Regions from separate parts of the Eubacterium sp. 1001713B170207_170306_E7 genome, predicted to be linked through region 2. Evidence: a T-box and tRNA genes for the amino acid it is inferred to sense, from the RefSeq annotation. Region 2 holds a T-box; the other regions hold tRNA genes.
What was found. A T-box is a leader RNA that pairs with one kind of tRNA and senses whether it is charged. The one in region 2 lies ahead of pheS (phenylalanine--tRNA ligase subunit alpha), so its partner is inferred to be a tRNA-Phe.
Positions count from the first base shown of each region.

Region 1: it encodes a tRNA-Phe, which carries the amino acid that the T-box ahead of pheS (phenylalanine--tRNA ligase subunit alpha) is inferred to sense. The anticodon was not compared.
Region 3: it encodes a tRNA-Phe, which carries the amino acid that the T-box ahead of pheS (phenylalanine--tRNA ligase subunit alpha) is inferred to sense. The anticodon was not compared.

Region 1 covers NZ_JADMVE010000002.1:507,032-514,025, reverse strand. Annotated here, with positions in the region: gene I2B62_RS07755 (hypothetical protein) at 1-70, opposite strand, end outside; gene I2B62_RS07750 (DMT family transporter) at 83-1,090, opposite strand; gene I2B62_RS07745 (GntR family transcriptional regulator) at 1,209-1,895, opposite strand; gene I2B62_RS07740 (GntR family transcriptional regulator) at 1,895-2,596, opposite strand; gene I2B62_RS07735 (cobalamin-dependent protein) at 2,596-3,267, opposite strand; tRNA gene I2B62_RS07730 (tRNA-Phe) at 3,553-3,628, opposite strand; tRNA gene I2B62_RS07725 (tRNA-Ile) at 3,650-3,726, opposite strand; tRNA gene I2B62_RS07720 (tRNA-Pro) at 3,751-3,827, opposite strand; gene I2B62_RS07715 (cation-translocating P-type ATPase) at 4,032-6,419, opposite strand; gene I2B62_RS07710 (GatB/YqeY domain-containing protein) at 6,547-6,990, opposite strand.
Region 2 covers NZ_JADMVE010000001.1:914,319-921,312, forward strand. Annotated here, with positions in the region: gene pheT (phenylalanine--tRNA ligase subunit beta) at 1-1,327, opposite strand, end outside; gene pheS (phenylalanine--tRNA ligase subunit alpha) at 1,340-2,365, opposite strand; T-box leader at 2,442-2,674, opposite strand; gene I2B62_RS04525 (RNA methyltransferase) at 2,684-3,520, opposite strand; gene I2B62_RS04530 (TrkA family potassium uptake protein) at 3,522-4,190, opposite strand; gene I2B62_RS04535 (potassium transporter TrkG) at 4,203-5,585, opposite strand; gene rplT (50S ribosomal protein L20) at 5,768-6,124, opposite strand; gene rpmI (50S ribosomal protein L35) at 6,149-6,343, opposite strand; gene infC (translation initiation factor IF-3) at 6,433-6,994, opposite strand, start outside; ribosomal protein L20 leader region at 6,983-6,994, opposite strand, start outside.
Region 3 covers NZ_JADMVE010000001.1:171,622-178,615, reverse strand. Annotated here, with positions in the region: gene I2B62_RS00925 (nucleotidyltransferase domain-containing protein) at 1-463, opposite strand, end outside; gene I2B62_RS00920 (YjzC family protein) at 618-785, shown strand; gene I2B62_RS00915 (KTSC domain-containing protein) at 858-1,073, shown strand; gene I2B62_RS00910 (GNAT family N-acetyltransferase) at 1,068-1,577, opposite strand; gene I2B62_RS00905 (cupin domain-containing protein) at 1,677-2,012, opposite strand; gene I2B62_RS00900 (hypothetical protein) at 2,294-2,449, opposite strand; gene I2B62_RS00895 (lysozyme family protein) at 2,488-3,108, opposite strand; tRNA gene I2B62_RS00890 (tRNA-Gly) at 3,306-3,380, opposite strand; gene I2B62_RS00885 (hypothetical protein) at 3,693-4,280, shown strand; tRNA gene I2B62_RS00880 (tRNA-Cys) at 4,352-4,425, opposite strand; tRNA gene I2B62_RS00875 (tRNA-Gly) at 4,432-4,506, opposite strand; tRNA gene I2B62_RS00870 (tRNA-Phe) at 4,549-4,624, opposite strand; tRNA gene I2B62_RS00865 (tRNA-Asp) at 4,733-4,809, opposite strand; tRNA gene I2B62_RS00860 (tRNA-Val) at 4,825-4,900, opposite strand; gene I2B62_RS00855 (class I SAM-dependent methyltransferase) at 4,985-5,728, opposite strand; gene I2B62_RS00850 (M20 family metallopeptidase) at 5,751-6,938, opposite strand.

The DNA.
Region 1 (6,994 bases), on a different contig from region 2:
GATTCAGCCCCTCTGGGCTATCAATAACCTGCTTGATAATATTAAAGCGCATGGGCATAATAATTGCCATTTCTATTTCCCCCTAACTGATATCTCTTAATGAAAGCAGCTCTGACGGCTTGCCGACGACCATGATCGCACCGGAGAGCAGAACAATGATTCCAATGATAAAGGTCGCGGTGATTGAGCTCCCGAGGAAAATCACGGACAGCACTGCCGAAACCAGCGTGTAGATAATATTGAGCGACATGCCCCGCGACGCGCCGCAGACGTTATTACACTTGTAATAGTAAAAATATCCGATCCCTGCGCCAAATCCGGCGATGGCGATAAACACAAAGGCCATGCTGGGCAGTGTGGAAAACAATAAGCCAAAGGCTTTCAGATTAAAGCCGCTGGCGACAAAGGGCAGCACGAACAAAAACATGGTGCCTGACGCAAACTGGCGGATACCAAGGGCGATTTCAGGATCGACAAAATCCATTCCGGAGCAGGAGATAATGCCTTCAAGCGACCAGCCCACAGAGGCGATGACCGCACAGGCGATGCCCAGATAAAAGTTCGGGTAGGCATCCCCCGACGGCGGCGCCCAGCTGACCGTAATGGCCCCGGCGACGCACAGCAGAATACCGCACCAGCCACGCCGAGAAATCTTTTCCTTTAAAAAGATACGGGACAGCACTGCGCCGATGGCCGGGAAGGTCGCGCTGATGGCTACCGGATATACCGGGCCGGCAAAGTAAACGCCCAGCGTAAAGCCTGCCATGGCGATGAGCCCTCCAAAGAGTGAGGCCAGCAGAATAAAACGGCCGGGTTTTGTTTTGACAGAGCGGATATACTCCTTACCCTTTCCGTTTTTCAGGTTCGGGATTAAAACCCATACCCCGGATGAAAAGTCCTGAAGGCAGCCTACGATCATCGGGATCGCACACAGGCCCAGCACCGCACCGCTGCTCAGTGGCTCGGTGCCCATACCCAGCGTCTGGAACATCGGGCTGATACCGTACAGAAGCCCCCCCATGAGTCCCCAGAGCAGTCCCTTTTTTGCAATGGAAAGATTTTTCTGATACAATTTTTCCTTAACGTCCATTTTTCTCCTCCTATTATTTTGAAAAGCGCCTTTTCCGTTTGATATTATCGTGATAATATCAATTAACTAATCTAATATTATCATGATAATATTAGATTGTCAACAAAAAAGAAAATCCTTAAATATTCGATTCCTTTCTCTTGTTGCATGCCCGCACCTCGGCGAAGTCCGACGGCACATACACCCGCACCTCGGCAAACAGTTTTCCGTACTCATCATAATACTGCTCGGACACCTTTAGCAGCACCTCGTCCGAAAAAATCTCCAGGGCGTCACAGACCGCCTCGTTGTCAACAGACACCTCGAGGGTCATTTTCTTCGTCTCCGCGAGCGACAGGATATCCTCGGCGTGGGTCCGGTAATAGGCGCGGGTCTTTTCCGTATTCTTTTCACCGGGCAGGGTGTGCCGGAAGGCGATCCGCACCTGCTCGAGGGCGATCCACTCGTCGTCATCGTTGGCGTAGCGCCTGGTCATCTCAAATACATTGACGCCGTCTCTCTCGCCGAAGGCCGCGTCCAGAATCTCCTCCGCCGAAATGTAGGTATTGAGCACATTGGACAGGCTGTAGCTGAAATGGTATACGCCCCGCTCTGCCGCCTTTACAAAATATCCCACCCGCGGTCTGGACTCGATATAGTTTTCCTCAATAAGGTTCGACAGCGCCTTGCGCAGCGTTACCTTGCTGACATTGTACTGTGCACACAGGCTGTTCTCGCTTTCCAGCTTATAGCCCTCGGGGTAAACGCCCCGCTCGATCTTCTTCTTGAGATCATTCTGTACGCCCTTATAAAGCTTTGTTTCCATTATCTGCTCCATTCTGCACTGAGTTTTACATGCTTCGCGTTATAAAAGGTTTCGCAATAGCCCACCACCCCAAGCTCAATATCGGTCAGGAGCTGAGAAACCATGAGGATTCCGCCGCCCTCGTCCATTCCAAGCTGCCCGGCGGTCTCCTGCCCCGCGGTCTGCGGCGTGACCTTCAAATCAATCTGAACCGAGTAGGGCGAGACACGGTCTGCCAGAATCTCGACAAAGTCTCTGGCCTCCAGCTCTTTCTCGATCAGCGGAAAGCCCGGGTAGTAGGGAATGTATTTTATATCATAACCGATGGGCTGTTTCTTTTCATAGAGCACACGCCTGATTCTGAGCACGCGCGTGTTGGGGTGGATCTTCAGGGTATAGACCAGGTCCTTTGTCGATTCGATCACATCGACATCCACAATGCGGATCTGGTCGATCGCTGCGGTCTCAAAGCTGACCTCGTTAAAAGTCAGGCGGTAGTCGCTGCCGTTTGTTTTCCGGACAAAGTGTCCCTTTCCCTGAACCAGATAGACCAGGCCGTCACGCACCAGCATTTCCAAAGACTTTCGCACGGTCAGCCGGCTCACATTGTAAGTTTCGCACAGGGCGGCCTCTGAGGGAATGGGGTCGTTGGGCTTTAAAACCTCCAGGCTGATCTTTTCCTTTATATCATTTGCTATTTTTTCATAAATCGGTATATCCATTATTTATAACCATTCTCCGCCCATTCGAGGCAATATTCCAGACCTCTTCCTGAGTTTTTGACATAGGCGTCCGCGTAGGCCCCGGCGCTCTCCTGCTCTTTCTGCATGAGTCCGCCCCCGACGATAATCTTGAGCCCGTCGCGCAGGCCCGCGTCATCAATCATCTTCAGTGTTTTTTTAACCTCCGCGGCGGCCGTGGTCAGCAGGCCGCTGAAGCCCAGGATCTCGGGGCGGGCTTCTTTTATTTTTTCGATAAAAACCTCAGGCAGCACGTCCACGCCCAGGTCGATGACGTTAAAGCCGTTAACACAGGCCAGGCCGATGAAAATATCCTTGCCGATATCGTGCAGATCGCCGTGGATGGTCCCGATCAGAATGGTTCCCCGGCTGCCGGGGGCCTCCTTCTGATCCGCCGCGCTGCGCTTGTCCAGCTTCATGACCTCTTTAAAAATAATGCCGGCCATGATCAGATCACCGATGAAGTACTCCTCTTTTTCAAACAGCTCGCCCACGTTGTCCATTCCATTCTGGAGGTACTCCGCGATGTCGCTCATGGGCACGCCTGCGCCGAGGGCTTTTTCTACCAGGCGGATGGTCTTTTTTTCATTCAGGTCTGTGACGCTTTTAATGATGTTTGTTTTTATTTTTTCTCTCGAAATATCTGTATTCATTTTAAATCACCTTTACGCCTAGTATAACTGATTGGCTTTAAAAATACAACTCTGAACACCGCTCCGGCACTTTCCAAAAAATAAAAAATGCCAGACCTGTTGTCTGACTTAATACAAATTCCTAAGTGGTGCCCAGAGGCGGAATCGAACCACCGACAGGCCTTCTTTTCTGGCGGATGCCTGTTACACGCTCTCGCTTTTTCGTCTGAGCGGCCTATATGGTCTGTCTTTCCCAACAAATAAAAAACGCCAGACCTGCTGTCTGACTTAAAACATATTCCTGAGTGGTGCCCAGAGGCGGAATCGAACCACCGACACGAGGATTTTCAGTCCTCTGCTCTACCGACTGAGCTATCTGGGCTTATTGATTTTAAAAAGAAACTGGTGGGCCCTCAGGGACTTGAACCCTGGACCTGCCGGTTATGAGCCGGATGCTCTGACCAACTGAGCTAAAGGCCCTTGATAATCGTTCAGATAAAAAAATGGTCGAGGTGAGAGGATTCGAACCTCCGGCCCCATGGTCCCAAACCATGTGCGCTACCAAACTGCGCTACACCTCGAAACAGAACTCTTACATTATATGATCTTTAAGACTTAATGTCAAGCACTTTTTAAAACTTGTTTTCTAAACCGCGCTGACAGCCGCCGCCTCACTTGACGACTTGCTTATTCTAGCATAATTCTTAAGCTTTCGTCAAGCGTTTTTAACAAAAATTTAAAATAAAAAAACAACCCGTATTATGGCGATACGGGTTGAAGAATATTTACAGGGACGTCTGTTTTAAATCCAGTATTTTATGCGCCACCAGCCATCGCTCAATTTTATTGATGGCGGCCTTGAGCACCAGCATAATGGGATAAATAAGGAACAGCATGGGCAGCAGTACCAGCACAACCTGCCAGTTCGTCGGGTAAAAGGGGATCACCGCGAAGAACGTCGGGAAGAACAGCACCGCGCCCACATAGGCGACTGTCATGGTCCAGAACAGGATGGTCCGCTGGACGTTGAGGGGCTGGCAGACCCCGTAAAGGATAATGAGCCCGGTCACACCGGTCAGCAGACAGGCCATGGTGGACAGCTCGCTGACGCTGAACTGCAGGATATTGCCAATGATCATGACCACCACGATGTTCACCACAATGGTCAGCGCGCCCGGCAGAGCCTTTCTAAGCACAGTCTCCAGGAAATTGCCGGAGAGCCGGTTTTTATTGGGCTCCAGAGCCAGGAAAAAGGCCGGCACTCCGATGGTCACGGTGCTGATCAGGGTGAGCTGGATCGGAACAAAGGGGTAGGCCTCGCTGGCCACGATCACGATGATGGCCAGCAGGAAGGAGTAGATGGTTTTGACCAGGAACAGCGATGCCGCGCGGCTGATATTGTTGATGACCCGGCGACCCTCCATGAGCACCTTGGTCAGGCTGGAGAAATTGGAATCCAGCAGCACCAGCTGTGACACCTGGCGGGCAGCGTCGCTCCCTGCGGCCATGGCGATGCTGCAGTCCGCGTCGCGCAGGGCCAGCACATCGTTGACGCCGTCGCCGGTCATGGCCACCGTATGGCCCGCCGCCTTGAGGGCGTTGACCAGCACCCGCTTCTGACCCGGAGTTACGCGGCCGAAAACCGTGTATTTGAGGGCTGCCGCCGCCACGGCCTCATCGGTCTCGAGGGTGGTGGCGTCCACGCAGTTCTTAGCATCCATCAATCCTGCCCGGCAGGCCACCTCGGACACGGTCAGCGGGTTGTCGCCCGAGATCACCTTGATGGCGACGCCCTGGCCCGCAAAGTATTCCAGGGTTTTTTTGGCCTCCTTGCGGATTTTATCCCCCAGCAGCAAAAACGCAATGACCTGCACATCCCCGGGCAGGCCGCTGTCGCCGGTGAAGGGGCTGTCGGAATGGACGAGCACCAGCACGCGGTTGCCCTCCGCGGCGTAGCCCTCGACCTTATCCCGGTAGGTGTCATAGCCGTCTTTCAGGACAAACTCCGGCGCGCCAATCACGTAGGTTCCCTGCGCCTCAAAGCTGACACCGCTCCACTTGCGGGCCGAGGAAAAGGGCACGGTTTTCACTGCCCGCCATTTGGGGGCCTCGCCGTTAAAGCTGTCCTTCAGAGCCTGGAAGGTGGAGTTGTCATCGGTCAGGGTATTCACCATGGCGCGCAGGGCCTTGGCCGGATCCTTGGCGTTATTGACCAGATCAATGGATTTGACCTCCATGCTGCCCTCGGTGATGGTGCCGGTTTTATCCAGGCAGAGCACATCGACCCGGGCCAGGGTCTCGATGCAGTACAGCTCCTGAACCAGGGTCTTGTAATGCCCGAGCCGGATAACCCCCACCGCCAGGGCCACGCTTGTCAGAAGCACCAGCCCCTCGGGGATCATGCCGATCAAAGCCGCTACGGTGGTGACAATGGCGTGATTGACGCCCAGGTTCAGCCCGAAGATCTGCCGCAGCAGAAGCAGGACGCCGATGGGCACAATGGTGATCCCGATCACCTTCATGATCAGGTTTAAAGCCCGCATGATCTCTGAGTTGGGCCTGCGCATCTGCTTGGCCTGGGCGGCGATTTTGGTGGCGTAGTTGTCCTCGCCCACCTTATCCACCTGCACGTAGGCCTGTCCGGCCACCACAAAGCTGCCGGACAGCAGGGTGTCGCCCGCCTTTTTGACAATGGCGTCGGATTCTCCTGTGAGCAGGGACTCATTGACCTCAATTTCACCGCTCAGCACCGTGGAATCCGAGGGAATCTGCTTGCCGGAGCTCAGGATCAGGATATCGCCGAGGACGATCTCCTCCACGGTGATCTCCTTCTCCTTTCCCTCCCGAAGCACCCGCACATGGGGCTGGGAAATGAGCGAGAGCTTGTCGATGGTCCGTTTGGCCTTGACCTCCTGGATAATGCCGATGACAGTATTAATGACCACAATATTGATAAACAGCGCATTTTTGTAGGATCCCACCGCAATAACCATTACCGCCAGCACAATATTGAGTAAATTAAAAAGGGTCAGCGTATTGTCCTTTACGATCTGGCCCACGGTTTTTGTCTGGGATTCAGGCTGCTGATTATTGAGACCCTTTTCTCGAAGCTCAGCTACCTGCTGTTCGGTGAGGCCGGTAGCTGACGATGGGTTAAAGGCGTTCATTTCCATTGCGAACCTCTCTTGTTTTGTAATAGGTTAATAGTAACACCTTTTTCTTAAAAGAAAGTCAGGTTATCAAACGTTGGGGCAAATAAAAAACCGCTGAACCTGCTTTCGCAGGCTGAGCGGTATTTTATTATTGTAGTTTTTCCCGTACGATCTGATTAACCAGTTTTCCGTCGGCCAGTCCTTTGACCTTCGGCATTAATGCACCCATAATTTTGCCCATGTCCTTTGCACTTTCAGCTCCGGTTTCTTTAATGGTTTCGTCAACAATCGCTTCAATCTCTTCTTGAGTTAATTGTTTAGGAAGGTAAGCTTCGATGACACGCATCTCTGCTTCTGTTTGTGCGATTAAATCGTCTCGTTCGGCTTTTTTAAATTCGTCTAAGGCATCCCGACGCTGTTTCATTTGCTTGGCGATGATTTCCTGAATCTCAGCATCGCCCAGCTCAACCTTATCGTCCTTTTCGACCTGTAAGATGGCGGCGCGAATCATCGTAACCGTTGATTTCTTCACCGTATCCTTGGCCTTCATGGAAGCCTTTAAGTCAGCCAGCAGTTGTTCCTTTAATGCCAACTAA
Region 2 (6,994 bases):
TCAAGAACAGCCTTTCTAAAATTTTAACCACATCCTGGTCCGAAAGATCAATGCCGATGAAGCGGTTGATCCAATCCACATTCACCTCAATCTCACGTGATTCTTCCGGTTTGTGATAAACATCAATCATTCCTTCCAGAACATCACAGGCACCGATCAGGTCAAAGAGATAGGTTGCACGCAGCGCAGCAGTTTCAGCCAGTGCAGGATAAATGCCCTTTTCATAGCGCCCGGAAGCCTCTGTACGCATTCCAAGCTTTTTGGAAGTCAGGCGAATACTTGTTTTATCAAAACACGCGGATTCAAGGACAACATATTCGGTGTTTTCGGTAATTTCAGAATTAGCGCCGCCCATAATCCCCGCGACTGCCACAGGATATTTACCGTTGGTGATCATCATCATAGATTCATCAATGGCACGTTCTTTATCATCCAGTGTGACGACCGTTTTTTCTTGATTTCCGGTTTTTACCACAATCTCGTTAGAATTAAGGCTCTTGTAATCAAAGGCGTGAAGCGGCTGGCCAAGCTCCAGCATTACATAGTTTGTGACGTCAACAATATTGTTAATCGGGCGGACACCGCTGTTTAAAAGCTTGAGCTGCATCCAAAGTGGAGAGGGCTCAATCTTTTTAACCTTGAACATTTTGGCTACATAGCGGGGACACAGCTCTGTTTCGACCTTTACACTCAAATGATCTGCAATTTCATTTTTTGTTTCTTTTTTATCATAAAGCTTGACCGGCGCTACTGCCTCGTCAAGCGCTGCCGCAGCTTCGCGGGCAATTCCATAAATAGACTGGCAGTCTCCACGGTTGGCGGTTAATTCCACCTCGATAATACTATCGTCGATCCAGAGCAGCTCACGCACTTCGACTCCCAGCTCAGTGTCTTCGGGCAGAATATAGATGCCATTCTTCACTTCAGGGGTAAACAGATCTGTATTCATTCCCAGCTCTTCCACAGAGCACATCATGCCATAAGACATAATACCGCGGAAATCGGTGCGGCTCATCTTATGTCCGCCTGCAACCACGGAGTTTTCAACCGCAACCGGGACAACGGCTCCTTCAAAAACATTGGTTGCGCTGGTGACAATGGTCAATGGCGACGCAGCTGCCACGTCAATCTGACAGACGACCAGCTTATCAGCATCCGGATGTTTTTCAATTTTTACAATTTTACCTGTGATAACACCGGAAACTTCTTCCGAAACCGGATCAATGGTTTCCACCTTTGTACCGGACATTGTCAGGATATCCCCAAAAGCTTTGGGGTCCTGTTCGATTTTCACATATTCTTTTAACCAGTTGAGTGATACTAACATATGGGGCTCCTCCTATTTGAATTGTGTCAGAAAACGCATGTCGTTTTCGAAAAGCAGACGTAAGTCGTTGATGCCGTATTTGGTCATGGCTACCCGCTCAAGGCCCATACCAAAAGCAAAGCCGCTGTAAACATCAGGATCAATGCCGCAGTGGCGCAGCACATTCGGGTGTACCATGCCACAGCCCAGAAGCTCAATCCATCCGCTGTTGCCGCACACCTTACAGCCGGTGCCCCCGCATTTAAAGCAGGTAACATCCATTTCTGCGCTTGGCTCCGTGAAATAGAATTGATGCGGACGGAATTTCGTCTGGACATTTTCACCAAAAAGCTTTTTGGCAAACATATCCAGGGTTCCTTTTAAGTCAGCCATTGTAATCCCTCTGTCAATGACAAGCCCTTCCATCTGATGAAATACCGGTGAATGCGTCGCGTCGATTTCGTCAGCGCGGTAAACGCGGCCCGGCGAGATTACCCGCAGCGGCGGCTTTTCATCCATCATAACACGAACCTGAACCGGTGACGTCTGAGTTCTTAAAACGACCGCATCATCATCGTAATAAAAGGTTTCCTGCAAATCCCGGGCAGAATGCTCCTGGGGCATGTTAAGATAATCAAAATTGTATTTGGACCACTCAATTTCAGGTCCTTCGGCAATGGAAAAACCCATTCCCATAAAGATTTCTTCCAGATCATTGATAATAATACTTAGAGGGTGCAAATTGCCCTCTGATGGTTTTTTGCCGGGCAGTGAGACATCCAGCTTTTCTTTTTCAATGGCAGCCATCATTTCGGCTGTTTCCAGCGCTTCCTTTTTTCCAGCCAGCCCGGTTTCAATCTCTTCACGAACCTCGTTGGCCAGCTTGCCAATAACAGGGCGTTCTTCTTTGGAAAGCTTACCCATTCCCTTTAAGGCCGCGGTTAAAACACCCTTTTTACCAAGGTATTTTACACGGATGTCATCGAGTGATTTCATATCGCTGACAGTTTTCAGATCTTCCAAACAATTTTCTCTGATGCGGTTTAATTCCTCTTGCATTTTTATCTCCTTCTTCGTAATAACATTTTTATCGGATCGCGGCTATAAAATAAAAAAGCCCTTCATGCAAAATTGCATAAAGGACGAATAAACTCCGCGGTACCACCTTTGTTGCCGCCGCCCGTTTGGCCCGGCCCCTCACGTATAACGTCACGTTAACGCTGACCACTACAAGCACTTCCATGCCTTGGCAGTCAAAACTCAGGAGGGAACTTCAGTAGCACTGTTCACCAAAACCCTCTCAGCCGCTGGGGTTTTCTCTCTGTAAGTGAGCGGCGTGCCGCCTACTTTCTCCATCATCGTCTTTATCTTATTTTTTTATTTGTGAATCGCCCGTGCAATATCATACATTAAAATACCGGCGGCCACCGAAACATTTAAGGATTCAGCGTGTCCGTACATGGGCAGCTTGTATAAAACATCACACAGATTTTCCAGAGTCCTGGACATTCCCTTTGACTCATTGCCAAGCACAATACCAACTGACGTCTGTGCGGCCAGAGAAGCTTCCAGATTCGTATTTCCCTGAAGCGAAGTACCAACCATGCGGACGCCCTGCTCTTTAAGAGAGAGCACAGTCTCTTCCAGATCACAGCTTTGAAGAACCGGTAAATGAAACACTGAACCCATGGCTCCCCGCAGTACTTTTTCATTGTAAATATCTGCCGTTTTTAGTGAACAGACAATCCCGTCAAAACCAGCGGCATCCGCTGTTCGTATAATGGTTCCAACATTGCCTGGATCCTGCACATCATCTAATATAACATAAGTTGGATAATTTTTCCCGCTTTTTTTGCATTTATCTTCAAATTTTTTTTCTGAGACGTCAAATTTTCGGGCTGTACATAAAACACCCTCCGGCATTTTTAAAGCGGACATCGCTTCAAAAACGCCGAAATCAACCATGGTTACAGGAATACCAGCGTCTTCCAGGCGTTTTAACGCTGCTTTTGCCGTCTCCCTTAACCCTTCAAGCCACTGCGGCGTTACATAAACTGAAGTGATATCCACCTTCCAGGCTTCCGCTTCTATAAATAGCTTGGTGCCCTCCAGAATAAACAGCCCTTCTCGGTCTCTGTTTTTTTTCTGTTTCAGCCTGATAACACTTTTAACCGCAGCATTTTGACGGGAGGTGATCAATTCTTCTGTCATCATTTTAATTTCCAGCCTGATAGAGACGGGTTACATCGTTTATATCAGCGTTGTCACCAATAACGACCAGCTTGTCACCGGACCGGATAATGTCTGTCGCCACCGGAGATACGTTCAAATGATCCTGAGAGCGGATGGCAATGACGTTGAGTCCATATTTCGTACGCATATCTAAAGACTCCAACGCCTGATTTTCCCATTTATGCAAAGCGTCAACCTCAACAATCGAATGATCTGTATCCAGCTCCAGGGCGTCGATAAAATCGCCGGAATAAAGACTGTGTCCAACACGCTCGCCCATATCCCGCTCTGGAGAAAAGACCTTTTTAACCCCCAGCTTGAGCAGAACCTTTTCATGCTGTGCGTTATTCGCCTTTCCGTAAATCTCCTGAATCCCGAGCTCCTGCGCGTTGACAACGCCCATAATGCTGCTGTTAATATCCGAGGTAATGGAAATAATAACGGCATCGACATTTTTTAACCCGATGGACTTCAGAGCATTAATATCTGAGACGTCGGCCTGAACTGCGTAGGTGACATAGTTGGCAATATTCTGTACCTTCTCCTCATTTTTATCAACAACGATCACATTTGATCCCAACTCACTTAAAGTAATGGCAAGCGCTTCGCCAAAACGGCCAAGCCCCAGAATAGCAAATTGTTTTTCCTTCAATTTATGCTCCTTTTAACCGATCAAGACATTGCCCTCAGGCAGCTTGAACTGGCCTTTATTCTCAAGTTCTTTTCTTTCTTTTCTGGTAATAACATATGCGATCGTCAACGGACCGACACGACCAATAAACATTGTAATAATCAGCGCCACTTTGCTGAAGGCATGGAGCTGCGGTGTTAAATCGCAGGTAAGCCCAACTGTGGAATAAGCCGAAAACACCTCAAAGGTAACTGCCATGGGGTCCGCCCCGGGTTCACAGACCATTAAAACCATAATGATAGCGATGATAATCGAAATACCGATGGTCAGTACACAGGCGGCCCGTTTAATGGTAATCTCAGGGATGCGCCGTTTAAAGCAGGTGACATCCTTGCGACCCATAAGCTCGGTAAACAGCGTGATCGCCATCATGGCCACGGCCGTGGTTTTAACTCCGCCGGCTGTTGATCCGGGCGATCCGCCGATAAACATCAGCACAATGGTCAGCACCTTGGAAACTGGGTTAAGCCCTGTCTGACTTATGGTGTTAGAGCCGGCAGTACGCGGTGTAACAGACTGGTAGAAAGCTGCGTAAATCTTGCCATACCATGGCAGTCCACCCATTGTTTCAGGATTGGCATGCTCAAAGATATAAAACAATATTGCACCACCCAGCACTAAAATCGCAGTGATGCTTAAAACAATTTTAGAATGCATGCTCAGCCGTCTGGTTGTCCGGTAGCTGACAATTTCACTGGTAACAGCAAAGCCAAGTCCACCGACAACAATAAGCGCGCAAACAGTAAAGTTCAACAGGAAATTATTGGCATATCCCGTAAAGCTCTGAAAGCCGCCGATCAGATCAAAACCGCCGTTGCAAAAAGAGGAGATAGAATGCCAGATGCCGAAATAAATCCCCTTTCCCAGCCCATAATCCGGAACAAATACAAAAGATAGCAGCAGTGCTCCGATACCTTCGATCACTAAACAGGAAACAACAATATATTTTGTGAATTTCACAACCCCCTGTACCCTGTCGGAGTTGACAGAGGATTGAATGAGCAGACGATTTTTAATCGTGATGCGTTTACCTGCCAACACAAAAAAAATGGTCATCAGAGACATGAAGCCAAGACCGCCGATTTGAATTAAGAGAATAATGACAATCTGACCAAACAACGACCAGTAGGTTCCGGTGTCCACAACCACCAGTCCGGTGACACATACGCTGGAGGTCGCCGTAAATAAACAATTCAAAAATCCCGGACTCTGGCCGGAAGCACTGGAGACCGGCAGATTTAAAATCACTGCCCCCAGTAAAATTACCGCCGCAAAGCCGAACATCAGAATTTCGGCCGGGGAGCGGTGCCGCATAAAGGTTGCCATACGGCTGCCTTTTTTAACAATGTTTATCATTTGTCTGCTCCAAGTAAATATTTTATTTGCTTTCACCTATTGTACCATTCTGTCAAAAAAAAGCAAGATCGTTTGCTGCAATGAATCCTTTTCTAAAGGAGACTATTACCCAACATGGTGAAAATATCACATAAAAAAAACTTCCCAAGGACTGAGAAGTTTTTTGTCTTGGTTCTTAAAGCTTAAGCCTGATGTTCTTTGGCAACATCAACTAATTTTGCGAATGCATTAATATCATTCATTGCTAAATCAGCTAAGATCTTACGGTCCATTTCAACGCCAGCCTGTTTCAGGCCAAACATGAATTTGCTGTAGCTTAAACCATATATACGGGTACCGGCATTGATACGGGTAATCCATAATCTTCTGAAATTTCTTTTCTTTTCTTTACGACCTCTGTAAGAAGAACGCAGTGCACGCATGACTGCTTCGTTCGCTGGTCTGTATAACTTGCTTTTAGCACCATAATAGCCTTTTGCAAGTTTTAATACTTTTTTATGCTTCTTTTTGGCGTTAACGCCCTTTTTAATTCTAGCCATTAAAATTTTCCTCCTTGCTCACTATTATTTCATTAACATTTTTTTAACAACTTTTGCGTCGCTTGGTACTAAGTAACCAGCTTTTCTAAGATTTCTCTTTCTCTTCTGGCTTTTCTTATTTAAGATGTGGCTTTTATAAGCCTTAGCGCGTTTGATCACACCTGATTTTTTCACTTTGAAGCGCTTTGCAGCACCACGATGGGATTTCATTTTTGGCATAGTCGATTCCTCCTCCCTATCTTCGTCAACTTATTTTTTATTTTATTTATATAATGAAGTATAACAAGTTATACCATTATAGGCTTAGCTTACTTATCCTTTTTGGGGGATAAGAACATAACCATGCTGCGGCCTTCCATTTTTGGTGGCTTGTCAACCGTACCATAATCAGTTACACGTTCAGCGAAGTCAAGTAAAACACCCCTACCCTGATCCGTATAAGCCATTTCACGGCCTCTGAAACGGATGGATACTTTGACACGATTGCCCTGTTCTAAGAACTTAACGCAGTTTTTGACTTTAACCATGATGTCGTGTTCCTCAACCCGTACAGACATACGAATTTCTTTGATAACAACCGCTTTCTGGTTTTTCTTTGCTTCTTTAACACGTCGCATTTCTTCATAACGGAATTTACCGTAGTCCAAAATTTTACAGACCGGCGGCTTCGCGTTAGGAGAAACCTTAACGAGATCCAGACTTTTTTCATCTGCCAGTTTCTGTGCCTCTTTTGTTGGCATCACACCCAGCATTTCTCCGTTTGCATCAATTACGCGGACTTCACGATCACGGATTTCCTCGTTAATTTCGTGTTGAACTTCTCTTGCTATAGTAATACACCTCCATTTATGGGTATTTATTAAAACAAAA
Region 3 (6,994 bases), 740 kb from region 2:
TACCTGTCAGGTATTTCAGACAACAGCGATGGATAAGCCGGAGAGTTTTATACCAGAGAGGGCGCGCCAGTATCAAATCCGTCGTTAATCTCACGCGTTCAGCGCTTTCTCCAACGACGAAGCCAAAATCGCACAAAATCTGGTTAGCTTCAAGCTCTTCTTTAAGAACAGCTTTGCGGATGTCCAGATCAACGCTGATCCCGTCCGCATAATTTAAAATCAAAATACCCTCTGGCTTTTCAGTATAATTGGTCATAGCCAAAGGGCCGTAATCTGTCAATATTTTTTCCAGCTGCTCCACATTTAAGTTCCCGGTTAAAATCAAATCAATGTCCGAAAAACAGCCGGCCTTTCCAGACGCCAGTGAGCCTTCCAAAACAAGAGAAAGCTTCTGATCTTTACAAACAGCCTGTATATACTCTATATACTGCTTATGTTTTAATGTTGGATAATTTATTTTCATCTTTGCTCTCCTGAATTACAGATAAAAACGATTTTTCTTAAAGATTTATTGCGGGGCCGGCAGACGGACATTGGGAGCGTTATTCATGATGTGCTTTGGATATATTTGTTCTATAAAAATATATACACCTTTAGTATCGAAAGGAGTGATTACAATGATGTCACAACTCGTAAATCCTGGTACAGACAATCAGGCACCGGGCACCTACAAGGAAGTAGGTCCTCGCGGCGGTGAAATTAAAAACGGCCGTGTTGTTACAATTGCAAAAGGCGACCGCCTTCCACCTACTCAGGAAGCCGGTCATAAATGGAAAAAGCAATAATCGCAAGCCACTGCCTGTCAGTGGCTTTTTTCATCTTCACATGTTATAATGAGAAAAAAGGGCGTGAATTTTATGTCAATGCATTTTGTCACCTCAACCCTGGTCGATTCCATTGGGTACCACAACGGTAATCTGTATATACAGTTTAAAAACGGCAATCTATACGAATATTTTAATGTCCCTTTTCGCCATTACCAAAGCATGCTGGCCGCAGAATCTGTTGGCAAATATTACGGCAGGTACGTTCGTGGACAGTATCCGCGTAAAAAGATCGCCTACAGCTTATAGATAACAGGTCATCAGATTGGCCGGAGCGTACTGATCTCCAATTTTAAAGAATTTTTCATAGACGCCAATGGTTCTAAAACCAAACTTCTCATAAAGATGGATAGCCGCCCGGTTATCGGACCGCACCTCCAGCTCAACGACTTCACAGCTTCTGCTCTCCTTTGCAAAATCCATCAGGGCCCGCATCATTTTTGTGGCGATTCCCTGATTCCAGTACGGCTTACGGACGGTCAGACCCAGCTCTCCCCGATGGCGGATGCGCGGCTTATCATAGGCTGTGATCGAACCCAAAGCCACAATCTCATCATTAATTTTCCCCACGTACATGACCGATGTTTCAGATTCCCTTGCTCTTTGGATAAAAACCTTCTGAGCTTCCAGTGTCATACCGGAACCTTCTCTGCCAAAGGTCAAATTTTCGCTCTCCACACCGATTGCATCACGGTATTTTAAAAGCGCCTCTGCATCCTTCTTCTCAGCCTGCATAATGGTTAGACTCTTCATGCCGACCTCCTCCTTTCTCAGATCATTAGCATTACATTATACTCTAAATTTTATTTTTTGACAAATAAAAAGGGCCCTCCTGGAGCCGGTTTTAAAAATTTACTGAACGACCACTAAAAACATTTTAAAAGCTTCAAGGACATCTACACTGTGAGGAATTCCCTTTGGCATAATAATCATTTCGCCTGCGCTGACAGCCTTCTGTGAGTCATCGCCAACGGTGATTCCTGCTTTTCCATCCATGACATAGAGTAAAGCATCGCCCCCTGCTACATGTGTGCTTAAACCTTCTCCCTTCGGGAAAGAAAAGGCTGTAACACTCAAGGCGTCGTTCTGTACAAGGGTTCTGCTCTCTACTCTGCCCTCAGCATAATCAACCAAATCTGCCAGGGCATATACTGTTTTTAAATCTATATTTTTAAAACGCTCATTCATTGTAAGTACCTCCATTAATTTTGTTATTTTTTAATATACACCCTTTCTCGCGATAAATCCGTGACATTCGCAACATTTAAGCGAAGCTTAATGAAATTTCAGGCTGCTTTCAATTTAATTCGTTCCCCGATGTTTCTAAACAGAAAAATCCCCGGTTCACAAGGATCCGGGGATTTTAAAAAAGGAAAAGTTGGGGAGTAAGTTTTATTAATTTAAGTAAGAGGTATGTGTGTTCAGAAATAATTATACCCCAGACAAAATATTTTAATCATATCCGCAATCTAAATAATTAAGTTTTTCTTCTTTTTAAAATGAACACTCTCCTCCGGTGTCAGCTTATCCACCTCTGTGAGCATTTGCTCGAGAATACTGTCAATCAGCCCATCCACATAAAAAACATCCAGATTACGATCTTTTTCTTCCTGTGTTAATTTCATTTTTTCTCCTTTTATATAAAACCCTGTTCCGGCCTGTCTCAGATGTACTGGTAAACAAGCTGAACATAAAACATATTTCCGTACTTATACCTCCAGCCACCATTTGCTTTTAAGGCGATGGGGTTTAGATAAGCCACTTCTTCACCGCCAGATTTCTGTCTGGCATACTCCATGGCCAGCTCAGTCGTATAGGCGCCGCCGTTTTCCGCGATAAAGTCAAGGAAATCATCGCCAAAATTATAGGCCTGCACGACCGTGTTAAAATCGCAGCCCTTTTCCGCAGCAAGTCTCAGCAGCTTTGCGAAATAGCGGCACCCCTGGTCAATGGACTCCTCCGTCTCTAAACTGTTTGGCGGAAGACCTAATGATTCGCTGGACTGCATAACGTCCTCGTGCTTTCCTCCGGATTCCACCTGCATAACTGCCAGTAGATAATCTGTATATTCCTCGATCCCATATTCGGAAGCATACTGTGCAACCACAGGACGGTACTCAGCAACGGCTGACGAAAGGCCTTCTTCACGGGATTCGTCATTGTTTTTATTTCCTCTCCCAGCCATAAAGCTGCAATTAAGAAGAAGGACCCCTGTGATTAACACGATGCCCCAGATAAGCGGTCTGAATCGTTTTTTCTTCCTGGAACGTCCCTTTTTCTTCATAAATCAAAGTCCCTTTCAAAATAATATTCAGACACTATTCTAAACTTTAAATCTTATATAAGAATTAATTCAGGTACTCTGTTAAATGTAAATTTAATAAAAGTATACTGAGCACGGCCCATCCACGTTTCAAGTCCAAATAAAAAAGCCTGAATCCCGATCAGATACTGGGGTTTCAGGCATCTTCTTTACGATAATGGAGCGGAAGACGGGATTCGAACCCGCGGTCCCCGGCTTGGGAAGCCAGTGCTCTACCACTGAGCCACTTCCGCTTAAAACTACTGTCTTGTGTTTCATGCTGCGTTTTCTGCTTATGTCACTCCCCCGGACTAAACGACTCAAATCATACCTTTTCGAGGCACGCGAATCTCAGATTTGGCTTCTCTGTTTATACCACTGAGACACTTCACGCACGAGCAACTGCATATTATCTTACTCTTTTACTTTGAAAATGTCAATAATATTTGAAAAAAATTTATGGACAGACATAAGTAAAACCGATGTTTCATTATTTTCTTTTAGGATATATTAATGTAAAGGTATGCTATAATGCCATTAAGAATTTAATAAGGAAGTGATCTTTTATGAATGGGCAAATCTTTAACCCTGTTCTCTTCGAAATAACTTTAGAGACGCTAAACGACGCACTGAAGCTTCGGAATCGCAAACGGCTTTTAAACCAGGCGCAGATCCTGCTGGATCAGACAAATACTGCCGCGGTACCTAAGGCGCTGGTGATCCCCGGCACTGTCGATAAAAAAAACAAAACGCAGATCGTAATCAACGGCGCGGCTTTTACAAGCCCGAAGCTTATGGCAAATCTGGATGAGGGCGATGCCCTTTATGCCTATATCGCGACCTGCGGCGCGGAGATTGACGCTTACGCCGCTTCCTTAACGGATCAGATGGATCTTTTTATGATGGACGGCATCATGAACCTTCTTGTAGGTGCCGGAAAGGCCTTTGTGTCAAAGCAGGTTCGCAGTGCTGCCAGCTGGCCGGATATCTGCGACTATGTTCCCGGCGCGGGCGAATCCTGGCCAAAAGATGAACAGACCAAGCTTTTCAGTCTATTTGGCGGTTATCCGGCCGAAATCGGAGTTTCAATGGAGGACGCAGCCTTTGTCCTGCCCAGAAGATCGACCATCGGCATTTTGTCAAAAACGAAGTAAATTGTAAAGAGCCTGCACAGGCTCTTTTTTAAATAAAAAAAGCCGCTACATCAGCGACTTAAATTCAAGGTTGGAGGTGCTACCCAGAATCGAACTGGGGATAGAGGTGTTGCAGACCTTTGCCTTACCGCTTGGCTATAGCACCTTAAAATGGAGCGGAAGACGAGATTTGAACTCGCGACCCTCGCCTTGGCAAGGCGATGCTCTACCACTGAGCCACTTCCGCATAATAACTTACTAACACTGTCTGACCACTTAATGATTGAAGTGGTGCCCAGAGGCGGAATCGAACCACCGACACGAGGATTTTCAGTCCTCTGCTCTACCGACTGAGCTATCTGGGCTTGCATAAACTTGCAGTGACGAGTACTAATTATACTGTCTCAAGCAAATAGTGTCAAGTACTTTTTCAGAAAAAAATAAATACTTTCACGTTTATGTACAATAAAAAATGGCGACCTGGAAGAGACTCGAACTCTCGACCTCCAGCGTGACAGGCTGGCATTCTAACCAACTGAACTACCAGGCCGCAGTACATAAAAAATGGTGGTCGCTATAGGGCTCGAACCTATGACCCCCTGCTTGTAAGGCAGGTGCTCTCCCAGCTGAGCTAAGCGACCATCAACTTGAGTACGTGCATTATTATACGGCAGCACGCACTCTTTGTCAACACTTTTTCACACTATTTTTAAAAAAATTTGAATTTATTTTTTTTCGGCCACAAACTGAACACGGTCGCATTCGTTGCTTCCCTGCAGAAAGGTGCCAAAAGCGTAGATTTTAATATTAATAAAGCCCGCGTTCTTGAGCATATGATAAATTTCTTCTACTGTATAAATATACTGGCTCTGGCTTTCATCATAGCGCGAATATCGGCCGTCCTCCTCTTTTATGAAAAAGGAAAGGTCGTAGTCCATGCGTCCAGCTTCAAAGTCCGGAGCATTTTCCCACACGCAATAGACATTGTCCAGATCATAAACATAGGTATTGTCCTTTATAACCTCTTTAAATTTGACTGGGGTATTGATGTCAAAGAGCAGCATTCCACCGCTTTTAAGAGCATCCTGGCTGCAATAAATGAAGTTCTGGACTGCGGCCTGGTCCGGCAGGTAGTTGACGCTGTCACAGCAGGAGACCACGGCGTCAAATTCTTCGCCAATCTGAAAATTACTCATATCCCCCATAAAAAAACGGACATTTGAAAGGCCCTGGTCGGCGATTTTTTCATCCGCGACAGTCAGCATTTCCTCGGACAGATCCACAGCGGTTACTGCATAGTCCTTTTTTGCCAGCTCACTGGTAATGTTACCGGTGCCGCAGCCAAATTCCAGCACGCTTTTCACTTCACTTTTCGCGTTCAGCAGCAGGCGGAACACGTAATCCCCCCACTGCTTATAGTCGATTTCACGCATCAGGTCGTCATAGACCTGTGCAAATTCTTCATACATTCTCTTTTCTCCTCACTCTCTTTTAAAGGGTATATTCCCCCACTTTGGTAAGAATATTCATATAAACCTGAAGTCCTCTCAGAAGAACCTTTTCATCAAAATTAAAGCCGTGGGTGTGGAGGTTCTGGGTATAGCCCTTCCCCTCGCTGCCAGAGCCAAGGCCCATGAAAACACCTGGAACGGCTTTCCGGTACATGGCGAAATCCTCGGCCAGCATCACCTTTTTAAACAGCTTCTTTTCATCCGCCTCACCGCACAGAGGCCAGATCTGGTCGAACAGAGCCTCGCTATTGATGACCGGCGGGTACATATCCACAAACTTAATCTCAATTTTACAATGGTACATCTGCTCAATGCCCCTGGCCATATCCACCATGCGCTGCTTCATGGCCTTTTGGACATCCTCTGAGAATGATCGTACCGTACCGGAAAGGCTGACCTTATCGGCAATAATATTCATCCGAGTGCCGCCGTCTATGGTGCCGATGGACAGCAGAGCGCTGTCGTTAGGGCTCACGGTCCGGCTCACGATCTTCTGAAGGCTGGAAATATAGTCGGCAGTGGCTACAATGGCATCGATCCCCTGATCCGGATCGGCCGCATGGCCGCTTTTTCCCAGGATATCAATGTAAAATTCAGAGGTCATTGCCATCATCGGACCCGGGGTTGTACTGATAAGCCCTTCCTCTACGAAGGGAAACAGATGGTAGCCAAAAATAGCTTTGGTTTTATACTTTTCAAGCACCCCACTCTCAACAATAGGGCCAGCCCCGCCCGGGCCCTCCTCCGCAGGCTGAAACACCAGCAGGGTATTACGCACTCTGGCTTCAGGATGTTCTTTTAAATATCTGGCCACCAGAAGCACCATGCTCATATGGCCATCGTGGCCACAGGCGTGCATCATGCCCTCATGCTCAGAGGCAAAGTCCACCCCGGTTTCTTCCGTGACACCCAGGCCGTCCATATCGGTGCGGATGGCGATGGTCTCGTCCAGCCCGTTTAAATTTGGAATAAACAAGACAACACCAGTATCACAGACCTTTTCTGGAGTATACCCCAGCTTTTCAAGATAATCTATAATAAACATCTGGGTTTCACGCTCATTAAAGCCCGTTTCCGGGATTTTATGTAAAGTCCGCCGGAGGCTGACGGCTTCCGTCTCATAGGCTTTGATGGCTTCAGGAAGCTTTTGGTAAAAGTCAACTGCCATGAAATCACTCCTTTTTCTAAAGATTAAAAATAATTATATATTAAAGAACAGGATAA